3 regions of the Heyndrickxia sp. NPDC080065 genome follow, and region 3 is predicted to be linked to each of the others. Evidence: riboswitches for the same ligand, from Rfam matches in the RefSeq annotation. Region 3 holds a riboswitch; each other region holds the start of a gene.
What was found. A riboswitch is a leader RNA that binds a small molecule or an ion and turns the genes downstream of it on or off. The one in region 3 is predicted to bind S-adenosylmethionine.
Positions count from the first base shown of each region.

Region 1 (5,396 bases), on a different contig from region 3:
ACTTTTTGCTTTCTATATTTGGTATTTAAAAATAATCTTAATTCTGAATTATCTAGGTTCAACACAATCTGCCATTGCTACAAAATTCATAAAATATAAATCTAAAATTTGACTTGCTGACCAAGAGTTGTTGATTTTGTAATAGCAAAGTTTAGTATAGATCCGTTGAATAACTTAGGTTCTGGATATGCGTATTTGATATTTACATTCCTATTTACATCTCCATAGTATATTTTATATATATACTTCTGATTTAAAGCCAACCACCTCTATCTCTACTAACTTCTAGTCTTTTTTTAGATGTAGAGTTTGCTATAAAGACACCAGTTAAAATAATTAAAGCACCAAAATATCCCTTCACCCCCATATTTTCATGTAGGAAGATGTATGCGAATATGGCTGAAAAAATCGGTTCAAGTGAAAAAAGAAAACCAGTGCTTTCAGGTGTAGTGTACTTTTGAGCAATTGGCTGCATAACAAAGCCGTATGCAGAGCAGATGAGTGCTAATCCAAGTATGGCAAACCATTGAATCCCATTTTGGGGTAATACAGATGTTTCATAAATAACTGATCCTATCGTTGCAAATAAAGCAGCAAATCCGAGTTGAAATATTCCCAGTTGTAAGCTATCAACCTCTCGGATAAAATAGTTTGTTACTAAAATGTGGATCGCATAAAGGAAGGCTGCTATCAAACAATATATAGATCCAAACGCAAAAGTAAAATCATCCTCAATAGTAAGCAGAGCTAGACCAAACGAAACAATCGTAACTCCTAATATAATTTTTTTACTAGGCCATTTTCTTGTGATGAATGTCTGTAAAATCGGCACTAAAATCACAGTGGTACTAGTCAAAAAACCAGCCGATGAAGCATTTGTATTTTTAACACCATGCAAAAGAGCAAAGAAAATAGTGCATAGCAGTGCTCCAACAATAGCACTGTATTTCAATAATTTAACATCTACATGAATAATTTTTTTGTAAAATATCACTATCATCACGATAAATGCAATTCCAAATCGTAATCCAATGATTGTTAATGGAGAAATCGTATCCACACAGATTTTCATAAATAGATAAGATATACCCCACCCCATAGAAACAGTGGCTAATAAAAAGTTTGCTTGTTTTTGTGTCATAAATTAGTCCTACCCTTGCTTGTCGTATTACCCGCAGATCATCCTTTAGCTGCTCAAAGCAAAGTCACATTGAATGATTTAACTGATGGACCTTATATACTTAGTTTAATTTTCACCAAAAAAATCTTTTTCCAAAATAGCGTAAAAGTATTGGTCTATCCATTTATTTTGCCAAAATAGCTCTTCTTTAAAAACCCCTTCCCTGTTCATACCAATACGTTACATCAGGGCTGCAGAGCGTATGTTTTTTGAATTGCACATTCCAACCACTTTATGTGCTTCTAACTTTTCAAAAGCAAATTTTAATAATAGTTTAGCCGCATCACTTCCATGACCTTCACCTCTATATTCAGGAAGTATTACAAAACCAATTTCCCAGCTTTTCCTATAATCACTATAGCTCCATATTTGCGCTAAACCAATTGGTAGTATACTTCTATCAGCTTCTATAGATACTACAAAATCATAACTTCTTGGTTTTCCGCTTTCTTCGATTTTACTAATATACTTGTTACGGACTACATTTACATCAGTCTGTACAGATTCCTCAAAATACCATAATTTTTCATCACATTCAATCTTGCAAATAAAATCCATATCATGAATTGATATCTTTGACAATAATAAATTACCACTAGATATCTCCAAAATATTCCCTCCCTTTGTTCCACAATTGTTAAAGTAACCTTTTTCATTAATAAAAAGCGTATTACCTATTTGTTTACAATAAATTCATCACTAAAAAAATGATTATTTTAATTTGCTACGATACAAAGAACTGTACGTTAAAAACTTATAATAATTTTATAAATAGGTGGTAACTGGGATACAGTTACCACTTAATAGATATGTTACTTCCTATTAGAAAGTTTCAAAAGTACACCAACAGCATCAAAAAATATTTCATTTAGTTTATTTATTCATTGATTTATTTAAAATCCCCTTCAGCCTACCCAGCCCAGTTACAAATAAAATTATGTTGAATGAGTTTAGTAACTTCTTATTATTTATCCTCTAATCTTCCTAAAAGGTTATAAGGATCTACATCCCAAGTTTCATATGGAATAAAACTTGTTGCTCTTATAGAATCAATAGTCCGAGAGTTCATATGTGGACGAGTTATGTAATTATCAATATTATCTTCATTTAACTTTACAAATTTTGCCTCTTTTATCTCTTCTGCTTGAATCTTTATTTCCCCATCAACATACTTTGCTTTAAATACTATAGATAATATGTGCTTCGTTGCGTTGTAATAAACACCTGTAATTCCAATAGGTGAGATAACAATTCCAGTCTCCTCTAATACTTCCCTACACACAGCTTTATCTAATGGTTCCCCTTCTTCCACTTGTCCTCCAGGTGGTTCCCACGTATCAGAACGCCAATGTGTTTTAACTAATAAAGCTTCCCCATTCTCATTGGTAACATAAGCAGAAACTGCAATTATATGTTTTGGATTAAGACTACTCATTCTTATTATTCCCTCCTGATTTTTTTCTCTAAATACTCTTTTCTCCATCTTCAAGAAACCAGCCCCATAAAATAACCGTTAATTTCTTTTTCCAAAACCTACAAATGATAGACTCAAACCAATTAATATGATTATGTAAGCAAACTCTCCTAAGTTTAAACTATCATCTACAACAATGATTCCTCCAACTAAAATTAAGTTTAAACCGAGCAACATAAATTTTACCCCTGCTATATTACTTTTCCTCAAAATCCCAAAAATCACCAAACTTACCATTAACACAAAAAACATTCCAACTAACAAAGACATCTTGATCTCTCCTTATATCCTTCTTTAGTTGGTATATTCTATAAATTAATGATAATTCCTTTTTCAAATAAGATTGAACCGTTTAAGTGACTTGCTGCTGCATGTTTCTATACCGCTCCTAACATTCACCAATAAATTTATTGATAGAATAAAAGAACCTAAAAATATTCTCAATTTTTTTCCTCATGTTGCTTCCTTTATAAGAGAAATGAACAAAACAACAGACTAAAATAAATTAAAAGGAGCTTCCTAAAAGCCTTTTTGGCAATTTGGAAGCTCTTTTTTCTAATAATTTCTTTGGTCCTTATCAAATTTTTCTCAGGAACATATATTCTTTAGGTTCTTCTTGTAAATTTAAGGTAGAATAGCGAATGATCTTACTGGAAAGCCAGATGCCTTTTCTGGTTTTGGAACAATGTTAAATATGACCGCTCCTTTTGCCGGAAGCTGATCCAAATTTGTTAAAAGCTCAACTTGATATGTATCCTGCTCAAGTACATAGTATTCTGCTAACAGTGCTCCATTTTTTTGAAAGTCAATACTTGAATCAGTATCAAAGGTTTCATGACCGACCGCTTTAATTTTTCTTTCCTCAAATAAAAATTTCAATGAATCAACTGACCAACCTGGTGCATGATTATTCCCATCTTCATCTTTGTTATTAAATTCTTCTAGATTAGGCCATCGTTTACTCCAATCAGTTCGAAGAGCGACAAATGACCCTTCCTCGATTTTTCCATGATCTTCTTCAAATTTCAAAATATCGTCCACGGTTAAGGTGAAATCATGGTTTTCTGCGGCTTCCTTCGATTTATCAATTACAACAAGAGGCAAAATTAATTCCTTTAACTCTAATTCATCCAAATATCTCTTATTGCGGACAAAATGTATCGGTGCATCCAGATGTGTTCCATACTGCCCCGCAAATGTAAAACTTTGTGCAAGAAATCCATCATTATGATCAAATAATGTTTTAAAATCAGCTGAATCAAAAGCAGAAAAGTGCGGAGAATCAGGTCCAAAAGTATGGGTTAAATCAACCCAATGTTTTTCTTTCAATAGATTAATAGCTTTGATTAATTCACTTGCCATAATAAATTCCTCCTAATTTAAATAATAAAAACCTCTTCTTGAAAATAAGAAGAGGTTTTAGATTTACAATTAATACTCCTCTTATCTTCAAGCTATACGCTTCTGGAATTAGCACAGTACTTAAAAGCCTGTTGCTGAGGTATCAATGGGCCAGTCCCTCCACCTCTCTGGATAAGAAAATTACTCATATTTAATTATTTACAACTTTACATATGTCTAAGTTGAAAGTCAATTATAAATTTAAAAAATTAAAAATTATCTTAGTTAGAAATAACCATTTTCTCAAAATATATGACTAGCATATTTTTGAACATTATAAACATTTATCTTTAACACGGAAAAAGTTCTTATTACTCTAATCTATATTTTGGTCGTGATAAAAAACGTTACTGGGCAATCAACTGCAGCCCCTCTGTTAAGTCTTGATGGTATATCCAAGCGTTTTGTTCACGTGTTGTGGCACCTATCCAAATAAAATCCGGATTTGGCCCGTTTGCTCCATTGAATGTAACAATAAGATGTTTATATTTTTTAACATGATTAGATGCTATTTCTTCAAAAAATGATAATTGGGGGTTTAGTCTGCCGTTACCCCCCGTATATTCACTTCGGTATTCACTATATTCTGGTAAATCGTCATGGTGTTTTACTTGACTAAATGTAATTATGATATCTCTGTCTTCCAACACTAGTAAAACATATTCATAGGACAAGCCCGCATTTCGTACTTCAGCAATAATATTAAGTTCTGGATGTTGGTTCGCATGATGGTATATGGAGTCAAAAACATAGGAGGCACGCTGGCGGGAGATGAAATTTTTCTCTGTCAAGATTTCAGGTTTTCCTACCCTTTCCCTATAAAAGCGCGAAAGGCCTAGTTTAATACCCTTAATTATTATAAGCTTTTCTTGATCGCTAAGGTAAAATTCATGATGTAAATGATTCATTTCAATCACCATCCTCCATGATAATTCAAAACCTATATCTCAATAAGCTAACAACCCTCGAAAAAAACACAATCACAATTAATAAAATCAATTAATAAAATCTAGTCCTAATTAATCGTCTTATTCATTTTTATTTCAAACTCAGGTTTAGTTACAAATTCCATATATTTTATATCATTTTTAAAGTCCAAGTATGCTTTAAAACGTGTTTGAATAGCTGGTGTAGTAACTAATTCAAGAACTTTGTCCCTTGGTACCCACTCACTTTCTGATGTTTCTTCTGAAATACTTAGCTCTCCACCTACAGGCCTGCAAACAAAATCTAAAATTAATTTTGTAGGAACATCAGTTACACCGTCATACCATTTATGTATACCAGTATTAGAATAAACTCCAATTAATTGAGATACAGCTGTATCTATCCCACTTTCTT
Region 1 covers NZ_JBNNWS010000010.1:201,221-206,616, reverse strand. The annotation lists gene ACQKP0_RS14230 (DMT family transporter) at 254-1,141, opposite strand; gene ACQKP0_RS14225 (GNAT family N-acetyltransferase) at 1,361-1,789, opposite strand; gene ACQKP0_RS14220 (NUDIX hydrolase) at 2,145-2,615, opposite strand; gene ACQKP0_RS14215 (hypothetical protein) at 2,694-2,924, opposite strand; gene ACQKP0_RS14210 (cyclase family protein) at 3,279-4,016, opposite strand; SAM riboswitch class I at 4,095-4,194, opposite strand; gene ACQKP0_RS14205 (hypothetical protein) at 4,403-4,963, opposite strand; gene ACQKP0_RS14200 (NUDIX hydrolase) at 5,071-5,396, opposite strand, start outside.
Region 1: linked by a shared signal. The riboswitch ahead of ACQKP0_RS14210 (cyclase family protein) and the one ahead of ACQKP0_RS20700 (O-acetylhomoserine aminocarboxypropyltransferase/cysteine synthase family protein) in region 3 are both predicted to bind S-adenosylmethionine.

Region 2 (5,396 bases), on a different contig from region 3:
AGTTAGAGGAAAAGGGATATATTGATTCCTATTGGCAGGAGCAGGAAAAGGGGCCAGCTCGAAAATATTACCGTATTACAAAGGATGGAAAAGAGGTTTTACTTCATAAGTCAAAGGAATGGAACAGTTTTGTCAGTGTGATGTCCAAGGTGTTGGGAGATTCATAATGTTAAAGTTAAAGGTTGAATATATAGATAATGTAAAAGTAGCTTTAGACAATCATCCTGATGCAGTTGGAATTTGTAATGAAATCTCTTCGCATATTGAAGAGGGAGTAAAGGAAAGAATGCTATTAGGGGTTAGTGAGAAACAAGCGCTTGAAGAGGTACTCGATTCCATGGGGGATCCTATAGAATTAGGAAAGGGTTTTTGTACAACATCCAATTCAAAACAGAATACCCCAATACATTTTATTCTAATAAACTGGTGTTTTTTTATTGGCGGTTTTTTCATAGCAATCAGCAATCAAGCATCGTTATTTCCGATATTGAGCAATGTCTGGACTTTCTTGGTCCATATGTCTGAGTACATTCTTCTGCTTTATTTACTTTACTGGTTTTACATAGGATATTTTATCGGTAAACAATATGGACCAAAGGGGAAAAGGCTTGTACGTAAAACGTTAATAGTCGCTTTAATTCCTAATGTAGCTTTAATGGTAGCGGTTCTTTTTGAATTTTATCCAGAAGGCTTTTTCTCACCTTTATTAAATCCGATGTTTCTTTTCTTTTGTGTTTTGTCCACTTTATGTTTCTATCCGATTAGTAAAGTAGCTTATAAATTTGGGATCGTAAATGGTCTCTAATTTTTTAAAATACTACATAGAATTTCTATGTATATTAGGAGGGGGAAAATATGTCGTTAACCATGTTGGGATGTATTGCACTATTTTTAGCGTTTTTTAGTTTAATATTTATCCGACAAAATCTTAAAACAAGATTTGATTTTAAAAATGCATGGACTGCAGGAGGCTCGATATTAGTAATAAACATTATATTAATAGGTTTGACTATTTTAGGTGTTTTTTTCATCCCGTTTTCAACACCTTTTTTTATTGTAATATCACCGGTTGTAAGTGTGATTGCATGGGTATTTATAAAAGAAAGCTTTAGGAAGCCTTTATTAAAAAGGCTACATGCGGTAATAGTCGGTCAATCCATATATATCGGACTATTCATCTATTTAGCTTATAAAAATTCTACCATCAAACCATCGTATCCGGGTGAGGACATGTTTATGACTGGACTAGGATATATGATCGGAATGATCGTCTGTTTCTTTGCTACATTAATTGGAGTGATTGCATTTTTGCTGCCGCATAAAATTTCTAAAATAAATTTATCTTGATTATTTTAGCTAATTATTGTAAATTATTCATTAAGCTAAAATATTTCGGGATAATTAAATAATCAAAATCTTATCTAGAGAGGTTGAGGGACTGGCCCTATGACGCCTCAGCAACCAGTCATTTTTTATGACACGGTGCTAATTCCAGCAGGTTTTAAACCTGAACGATAAGGAGAATCTAATGACTGAACAGGACTTCTTCTTATAGGAGTCCTTTTTTTGTTGTTTTTTCTCCCCATATTCGTACGTACAAAACCAATATAGAGCCGATTATCGTCTCTACCATTTATCATGAAGGAATTAGAATTCTTCTAATAAGGCGGTGTGAGCAGAGCGAAGTTAGACTAATTATTTATGCTATTTTAGTTAGAATTAATCGTCGATTGAAAATACTAAAAAAGTTAGCGACGCTCACCCCTTTTCATAAAAGGGAGGAAAGTTTATGGGAAACCATCATATTCAAACAAAACTTGTTCAAGTTGGGAATCGAAGTGAAACGGAGACGGGCACGGTTAATCCGCCGATCTATTTATCAACTGCTTACCGTCATGAAGGAATTGGGTTATCAACCGGCTTTGATTATTCTCGGACGAAAAATCCGACACGTGCTCTTCTAGAGGAGAGCTTTGCGAAATTAGAGGAAGGGGATCAAGGCTATGCCTGTAGCTCGGGGATGGCGGCGATACAGCTTGTTCTATCCCTTTTTCAAAAAGATGACGAATTGATCGCAACAGATGATTTATATGGCGGGACCTATCGGTTGTTTGAACACTATTCAAAAGCTTATGGCATCACAGCTAATTATATTAATGTTAATAATCTAGAGCTGTTGGAGAAATCAATTAATGAAAGAACGAAAGCCATTTTCATTGAAACACCGACTAATCCGTTAATGATTGAAACCGATATTGAAGCAGTTGCAGCCATTGCAAAGAAACATCATTTGCTACTTATTGTCGATAATACATTTCTCACGCCCTATCTTCAAAAACCGATCATTCAAGGAGCCGATATTGTTATACATAGTGCAACGAAATATATCGGCGGACATAATGATGTTTTAGCAGGACTGGTTGTCGCTAAAGGTGAGGAAATATGCGGTCGTCTTGCCGCATTTCATAATGGAGCAGGTGCTGTCCTCTCTCCGTTTGATTCCTGGCTTTTAATAAGAGGACTGAAGACACTCGCATTAAGAATGGAAAAACACCAAGAAAATGCCAAGCAGCTTGTCGCCTTTTTACGTGAAAGATCGGAAGTGACCGATGTATTTTATCCGAACAAAGGGGGCATGGTTTCATTTCGCTTGGAAAAAGAAGAGTGGGTCCCAGCATTTCTGCAAAATCTAAATCTCATTACATTTGCAGAAAGTCTAGGGGGTGTCGAAAGCTTTATCACGTATCCGGCGACACAAACGCATGGAGATATCCCAGAGGAAATTCGAATTAAGAACGGAGTTTGCAATCGATTACTTCGGTTTTCAGTTGGAGTGGAGCACGTAGAGGATTTAGAAAGTGATTTAGAGCAGGCTTTTACAACGGTTAAACAGGAGGAATTGATTCGATGAGCAGAGATCATTTTGACATTGAAACGAAACTGATTTCTCAATCTTCGTTTATCGATGTAGCAAATGGAGCTATTAATCCGCCTATTCATTATTCTTCTACATTTCACCAAAATCAATTTGATACATTTGGCCCTTTTGATTATAGCCGTTCCGGCAATCCTACAAGACAGGTACTAGAGGATGCAATCGCTGAGCTTGAAGGGGGAGCGAAAGGATTTGCATTTACGTCTGGGATGGCAGCAATCTCTTCTGCTTTTATGCTGCTTTCAGCAGGGGATCATGTTTTGATTTCAAAGGATGTTTACGGTGGAACCTATCGGATGATTACAGAGGTTTTATCGAGGTTCAAAATCGAGCACACTTTCGTTAATATGACTGATTTACATGAAGTGGCAGCATCCTTTAAACCGAACACAAAAGTAGTATACGTTGAAACTCCTTCTAACCCGCTTCTTTCCATCACGGACATTGAAGGGATTGTGAAGCTGGCAAAAGCAAATGATTGTTTAGTCTTTGTAGACAATACATTTATGACACCTCTTCTTCAAAGGCCGCTTGACCTTGGCGCGGATATTGTATTGCATAGTGCAACAAAATTTTTATCGGGTCATAGTGATGTCGTTGCAGGATTAGCGGTGGTTAAAGATGTCCATCTCGCTAAGCAATTAGGCTTTATACAAAATGCATTCGGTTCAATCCTCGGTGTCCACGATTGCTGGCTTCTATTAAGAGGGATGAAAACATTAAGTGTTCGGCTCGGGCAATCTTCACAGTCTGCTATAGAAATTGCTACCTATTTACAAAAGCATCCACTTGTAGAAGAAGTGTTTTACCCAGGGTTTACTACCCATCCAGGGCATTCAATCCATTTCCGACAAGCAGCCGGTGCTGGAGCTGTTTTATCTTTTCAGCTTCCTAATCAAGCAATAACGAAAGCTTTCGTAGAGCATTTGGAAATTCCTGTTTTTGCGGTCAGCTTGGGAGCGGTGGAGTCAATTTTATCGTACCCTGCAACAATGTCCCATGCGGCGATGCCAAAAGGAGAAAGGGAGAAAAGAGGAATTACAGATGGGTTACTGCGTTTGTCTGTAGGGCTTGAGAATGTTAAGGACCTGATCGAGGATATCGAGCAAGCCCTTGTAACAGCATCGAGTTTAGTTGGTGTAAGCAATCAAGTGTAAGTTGGAAATTATTATAAAGGTGTGGTTAATATGAACATTAAAGAGAGACTTAAATCTTCTATTCTAGTAGCAGATGGGGCGATGGGTACACTTCTTTATTCTTATGGGAAGGACACTTGCTATGAGGAATTTAATTTGTCCCATCCTGAGGACATTTATAATATCCATAAAGCCTATATTCAGGCAGGGGCACAGGTCATTCAAACGAATACGTATGGAGCCAATTATTTTAAGCTTGGCCAGTATGGGCTCGAAGAACAAGTAAAGGCGATTAATGTAGAAGCAGTTCGAATTGCGAAAAAAGCGGCAACAGGTGAAACGATTATTTTGGGTTCCTTCGGAGGGTATAGGGGGGTACGGAAAGCAGACATCTCATTGTCTGAGATTAAAAGAAGCTTTAGAGAGCAGTTGTTTCATATACTAAATGAAGGTGTTGACGGGATCCTTCTTGAAACCTTTTATGATGTAGAGGAACTTTTTTCAGTGGTTGAGATTGCGAAATTGGAAATAGATATCCCTGTTATAGCACAATTTTCACTGTTAGAGCCTGGTGTGCTGCAAAATGGGTTAGATTTAAAGGACGGATTAAAGCAATTGGAGGAGCTAGGTGCAGACATTGTTGGTTTAAATTGCCGGCTCGGTCCGCATCATATGATTCAATCACTTGAAGAGGTGCCGCTGCCTAACAATGCTTATTTATCAGCTTATCCAAATGCAAGTTTATTAGATTACGAGGATGGCCGTTTTGTTTTTACAAATAATGCGGGTTATTTCAAGGAGTGTGCCGTTCAACTAGTGAAACAAGGGGTTCGCTTAATTGGAGGCTGCTGTGGAACGACTCCTGAGCATATAAAGGCGATTTCTGAGGGGGTTCGTGGGCTCCAGCCGATTACACAGAAAGTGGTAAAGCCGGTTCGGGAGAAAATTGAATTAGTTTCCCCGCGTGTAGATGATGAACCGCCACTTCACGAGATTGTAAGGAAACGGACATCGATCATTGTGGAACTAGATACACCGAAGCATCTTCAAACAGATCGCTTTATTGAAGGAGCAAAAGCATTAAAAGCAGCAAATATCGATGCGATTACGATGGCGGATAATTCTTTAGCTTCACCAAGAATGAGTAATGTCGCGATGGGGACGATTTTAAAAGAGCAATATAACATTCGCCCGCTCGTTCATATTACTTGTCGTGATCGAAATTTAATTGGATTGCAATCTCATTTAATGGGTCTTGATGCACTGGGGATTAATCAGGTTTTAGCTGTTACTGGTGATCCTTCGAAAATTGGAGACTTTCCGGG
Region 2 covers NZ_JBNNWS010000002.1:134,820-140,215, reverse strand. The annotation lists gene ACQKP0_RS02830 (PadR family transcriptional regulator) at 1-167, shown strand, start outside; gene ACQKP0_RS02825 (permease prefix domain 1-containing protein) at 167-805, shown strand; gene ACQKP0_RS02820 (hypothetical protein) at 856-1,347, shown strand; SAM riboswitch class I at 1,415-1,521, shown strand; gene ACQKP0_RS02815 (methionine biosynthesis PLP-dependent protein) at 1,790-2,911, shown strand; gene metC (cystathionine beta-lyase) at 2,908-4,092, shown strand; gene ACQKP0_RS02805 (bifunctional homocysteine S-methyltransferase/methylenetetrahydrofolate reductase) at 4,123-5,396, shown strand, end outside.
Region 2: linked by a shared signal. The riboswitch ahead of ACQKP0_RS02815 (methionine biosynthesis PLP-dependent protein) and the one ahead of ACQKP0_RS20700 (O-acetylhomoserine aminocarboxypropyltransferase/cysteine synthase family protein) in region 3 are both predicted to bind S-adenosylmethionine.

Region 3 (5,396 bases):
TTCTTGCGATGCAAACACGGTTCGTTCTTGACTGGAACCAAGCTTCATCTAATGATATTCGTTACAAAGAGAAGTACTTCCCAGAAATACAATCTGTAGGCTATACCGATGTCCAAATCGTTTCAAGTGGTCCTGATTCAGAATGGGAACAAATAAAAAACGGCTACATAAAAATGATAAATTCGGCCAAAAAATATATATTCATGCAAACTCCATACTTCATTCCTGATGATAGCTTATTAAATGCACTTAAGATTGCGATCTTATCTGGAGTGGATGTTAGGCTGATGATCCCGAATAAGCCTGATCATATGTTTGTCTATTGGGCTACCTACTCCTATGTAGGAGAACTGCTTAAGACTGGGGCAAAAGTGTATATATATGAAAATGGTTTTATTCATGCAAAAATGTTAATTGTTGATGGAAAAATTGCTACGGTCGGAACGGCAAATATTGATAATCGAAGTTTCCGATTGAATTTTGAAGTCAATGCATTTTTGTACAGCCATCATCTTTCAAAAAAGCTTGAAACTATTTATAAAGATGATATGAAAAAATCAAGGGAGCTTACTTTAGAAGCCTATCTTCACCGACCAAGAAGAATTCGGTTTAAAGAGTCAATTTCAAGATTATTATCTCCAATTCTATAAGCTGCACAAAGGCAGGAGTTCAAAACTCCTGCTTATTTTATTATGAAAAGCGACAATATTTTCAAGAACGGCTTTGACATTTTTATTCGTTAGACGTACAATTTATAATATTTTTACAATATTAATTATTGAGGTGTGCATAATGGGCCAATCATTTGAAACGAAAATCGTACATAATTCTTTAAAACAAACCGAGAATATTCGCAGCAAATCAACACCAATCTATCAAACCTCAGCTTTTACCTTTAGTTCATTAGAAGAGCTGGAAGGCTTTTACCATGGTGAATCACCATATCTTTATACTCGAACAGGTAATCCAAACACAGATGAGCTAGGTCAAGCAGTTGCAAATTTAGAAGGTGCTCCAGCAGGAGTAGCAACCTCCTCAGGTATTTCCGCTATTCTTGCTGGTATTCTATCTGTTGCTTCAACTGGTGATCATATCGTCGCGGCAGAAGATATCTACGGCGGCAGCCATCATCTTTTAAAACAAGAATTAAATGAACTTGGGATCGAAACAACCTTTGTTTCGTTTGGAGATGTAAACGAAGTTCGCAGTGCTATTCAAGCTAACACAAAGCTGTTATATTCTGAAACGGTTACGAACCCCTTTTTACGTGTTGAAAATATAAAGGCGCTTGTTCAACTAGGGAAAAAATATAATTTGTATACAATGGTGGACAACACTTTTGCTACTCCATATTTGCTAAATCCCTATCTAGAGGGCGTTCATTTAGTTGCTCATAGTGCAACGAAGTATTTAGGTGGTCATAGTGATGTAACTGCAGGTGTTGTGGTTGGAAATGAAGAGTTAATCATGAAAGCGCGCCAAAAGGTAGTGAATCTTGGCTGTAATTTAAGCTCATTTGAAGCGTGGCTGACATGTAGAGGAATCAAAACAATGGCTCTAAGAATGGAACGTCAAGCATACAATGCCCAGCAGTTGGCGGAGTCTCTCTCGAAAAATTCTCACGTGAAAAAAGTTTATTACCCTACTAATCTATCTACTAAGGGGAATGGAGCAATCGTAACGATAGAATTAAGTGAATCATGTGATATACATCGATTCTTTTCATCTCTAGGGTGGGTAACAATTGTACCTACATTAGCCGGAGTTGAGACGACTGTCTCTTACCCATTAGGTACATCCCATCGTGCCTTATCATTAGAAGAACAGCAAAAAATAGGAATCAATAAACAAGTTGTTCGCATATCAATAGGAATTGAGGAAGCGGAGGATATTATTAAGCAATTTGAAGAAGCGATCCAACTATCTATATTCTAAATTATTTACGAAACATAGCCTTTTCGCACGAAACATTGTCCCAACTGCACGAAATTTGGTCGGAACCGCACAAAATTTAATCCAAACTGCGCGAATATCCCTCCGAACCGCACGGAATAGGACTAATTACCTATAGAAAGCGAGGATCTTTTTCAAAAAATGATCATCAATAAAAATCTTTTTAAAAAAAAGATTGACGAAACATTTGCAACTCTTCTATAATGCAATACAAGAGCAATTTGAAATTTTCAAAATAATAATCGTGTATACTCTTATCGAGAGCGGCGGAGGGACTAGGCCCTTTGATGCCCGGCAACCTTCAAGCAATTTGCTTGAAAAGGTGCTAATTCCTACAGATCAACTATGATCTGAAAGATAAGGGGAGGAACTTGAATGTTAAGCCCTCTTCTTATGAAGAGGGTTTTTTGCTTCCCCTCAAACCCATTTCAATAATCTTCATCTATGTTTACATCATCAACGATACAAAACCATTATTAGGAGGAATATAAAATGACAAAGGAACAATTACAACCGGAAACATTATTATTACATGGAGGACAACAACCAGATCCAACAACAGGATCCCGTACGGTTCCAATTTATAAAACAACGTCCTACGTTTTTAAAGATACGGATCATGCCCAAGGATTATTTGCTCTTGAACAACAAGGATATATTTATTCACGAATTGGAAACCCAACAGTTGACGTTTTTGAACAGCGAATTGCCCTTTTAGAAGGTGGGACAGCTGCAGTTGCATTGTCATCGGGAATGGCGGCCATTGCTTTTTCAATCTTAAATCTTGCTGGTGCAGGGGATGAAATTGTTGCAGCTGGAAACTTGTATGGTGGTACTTTTAATCTATTTGCAAATACACTCCCGAAATATGGAATCACTGTAAAGTTTGTCGATGCAACAGACCCTGAAAATTTTAGAGCAGCGATAACACCAAAGACAAAGGCACTATTTGCAGAAATTATCGGTAATCCGAGCCTTCATGTTTTAGATATAGAAGCGGTTGCAGATGTTGCTCATGGAAACGGAATCCCACTTATTGTCGATAACACATTCGGTACACCTTATTTATCTAATCCAATTAAATGGGGAGCAGATGTCGTTGTTCATTCAGCAACTAAATGGATTGGTGGTCATGGAACCACAATAGGTGGCGTGGTAGTCGATGGTGGCAAGTTTGATTGGAATAGCGATAAATTTCCAGATTTTAAGGAACCAGATTTAAGCTACCATGGAATCCGTTACGGAGTGGATGTCCCACAAGCCTCATTTGCAACAAAATTACGTGTTCAAATATTGCGAGATTTCGGTGCTAGCATAAGCCCTGAAAGTGCTTTTTCATTGCTGCAAGGATTGGAAACATTGCATTTACGGGTTCCAAAGCACAATGAAAATGCATTAGAAGTAGCAAGGTTTTTACAAAACCACCTAGCTGTTGCATGGGTAAATTATACAGGATTAGAAGAACATCCTTCTCATGAGCTTGCCAAAAAATACTTAAAAGGAGGATTCGGTTCAATTGTGAATTTTGGTATAAAAGGTGGAAGGGAAGTAGGAAGAAAAGTAATCGACAGTATTCAGCTATGGTCACACGTAGCCAATGTCGGGGATGCGAAATCACTAATTATACACCCAGCTTCGACTACACATCAGCAATTAAGTGCAGATGAACTTAAATTATCAGGAGTTACGGAAGAGCTAATACGCTTATCAGTTGGACTTGAAGCAGTTGAAGATATCAAGGCAGATCTTGATCAAGCAATTCTAAAAGCAACAAGCATAACGGTTTAATTTGGTCGGTGATAGGATCTAAACAGGTCCTGTCACCTATAGTGTAGGAGGATATAGGAATGACAGTGATTAAGGCAGCTTTATTAGGTTTTGGAACAGTGGGGGAGGGCGTTTATACTGCTATCCAAACCCATCAAACCCACCTAAGATGTATTTTAGGTGCAGAGGTTGAAATCGCAGCAATATTAATTCGTGATTCAGAAAAAGAACGCAAAATTGATGCGGATATTCTAGTGACAACCAATTTTGAGGATATTTTAAACATACCAGACCTTCATGTTATTTTTGAAGCAATTGTCGGAGAAGAACCGGGATATACGTATTTACAGCAAGCAATAGATAGAGGTTTGCATGTTATTACAGCAAACAAAGTGATGTTTGCAAAATATGGTGAATATTTGATCCATAGATCCAGGCAGAAAGGCGTAAAAATTGGCTTTGAAGCGACAACTGCAGGGGGAGTTCCGATCATTCGAACCATTCAACAGTTATTACAGGTTAATCAGATTACAAAAATCCAGGGAATTCTTAATGGTACCTCTAACTTTATTTTAACCGAAATGAGGAAACGAAAGCTTTCATTTGATGAAGCACTAGAACTGGCACAGCAAAAAGGATACGCAGAGGCCGATCCGACGAATGACATAAATGGAAAGGATGCATTCTGTAAACTGATGATATTGAGTCAATTAATATTTGGAGAGCAGCCTAATTGGTCTGAAGTAGGCATAGATGGGATTACCTCGATAACTCAGGAGCAGATTGAGCATACGGAGAGCCTTGGTCAAAGGTATAAACATATTGCACAAATCTCAAAAATAGGAAACTCTATCCATGCCACAGTTAAGCCAATTGTTGTTAACTCAGATCATTCCCTTTACTCCATTGAAGGGGTAGAAAATGCCATTTCAATTGAAGCAAGTCTGGTAGGAAAAATCACCCTTCAAGGACCTGGTGCAGGAAAACTTCCAACAGCAAGTGCAATGATTGAAGATTTTGTTGATATTTTTCAAAAAGAACCGATACATGAAAGAAAATTAGAATATCAAGTACAAGGCCTCTAACATGATGTTGGGGGTCTTTTAATTTTTTCTTAGGGAATAATGAACATTTTTGAATCTTAACAAGTCTATTTATTTGTATTAATTAAATAGCTGTTATTTAAGTGATATTGGTTCAAAATAACTAAAAGATAATAAAAAATACTCGTTCTTAAGTTCAGAAAGAATAGTATTTCTTATCTCTCAAGCGCAAACAGCGAGTTCTCGAAGTATTTTTCAAAGGCAAGAGACTATTTAAAGCATCGTGCGCTTTTCGTGATTGTCAGGGAGTGAAGGAATGGATATAGAACTGACTAAATTAATACGAGAGGCTAAGAAGGGGAGTCAAGAAGCCTTTACCAAGCTTGTCTCGAAATACAAAGCTCAGGTATTCCGTCATGCATATGCCATGGTGAATGACCGAATGGAAGCAGAGGATATTGCCCAAGAAGCATTTGTTAAAGCCTATTTATCACTATCCAAATTAGATAATGAATACGCCTTTGTTTCTTGGCTAACGAGGATTGTGTCTAATCTATGCTACGATAAATTGAAAAAAAATCAAAAACTTAAGGAATTAACAATCGAAACTGATATAAAAATCATGACTAATAC
Region 3 covers NZ_JBNNWS010000019.1:50,233-55,628, forward strand. The annotation lists gene cls (cardiolipin synthase) at 1-650, shown strand, start outside; gene ACQKP0_RS20695 (trans-sulfuration enzyme family protein) at 793-1,935, shown strand; SAM riboswitch class I at 2,205-2,317, shown strand; gene ACQKP0_RS20700 (O-acetylhomoserine aminocarboxypropyltransferase/cysteine synthase family protein) at 2,446-3,741, shown strand; gene ACQKP0_RS20705 (homoserine dehydrogenase) at 3,801-4,805, shown strand; gene ACQKP0_RS20710 (RNA polymerase sigma factor) at 5,080-5,396, shown strand, end outside.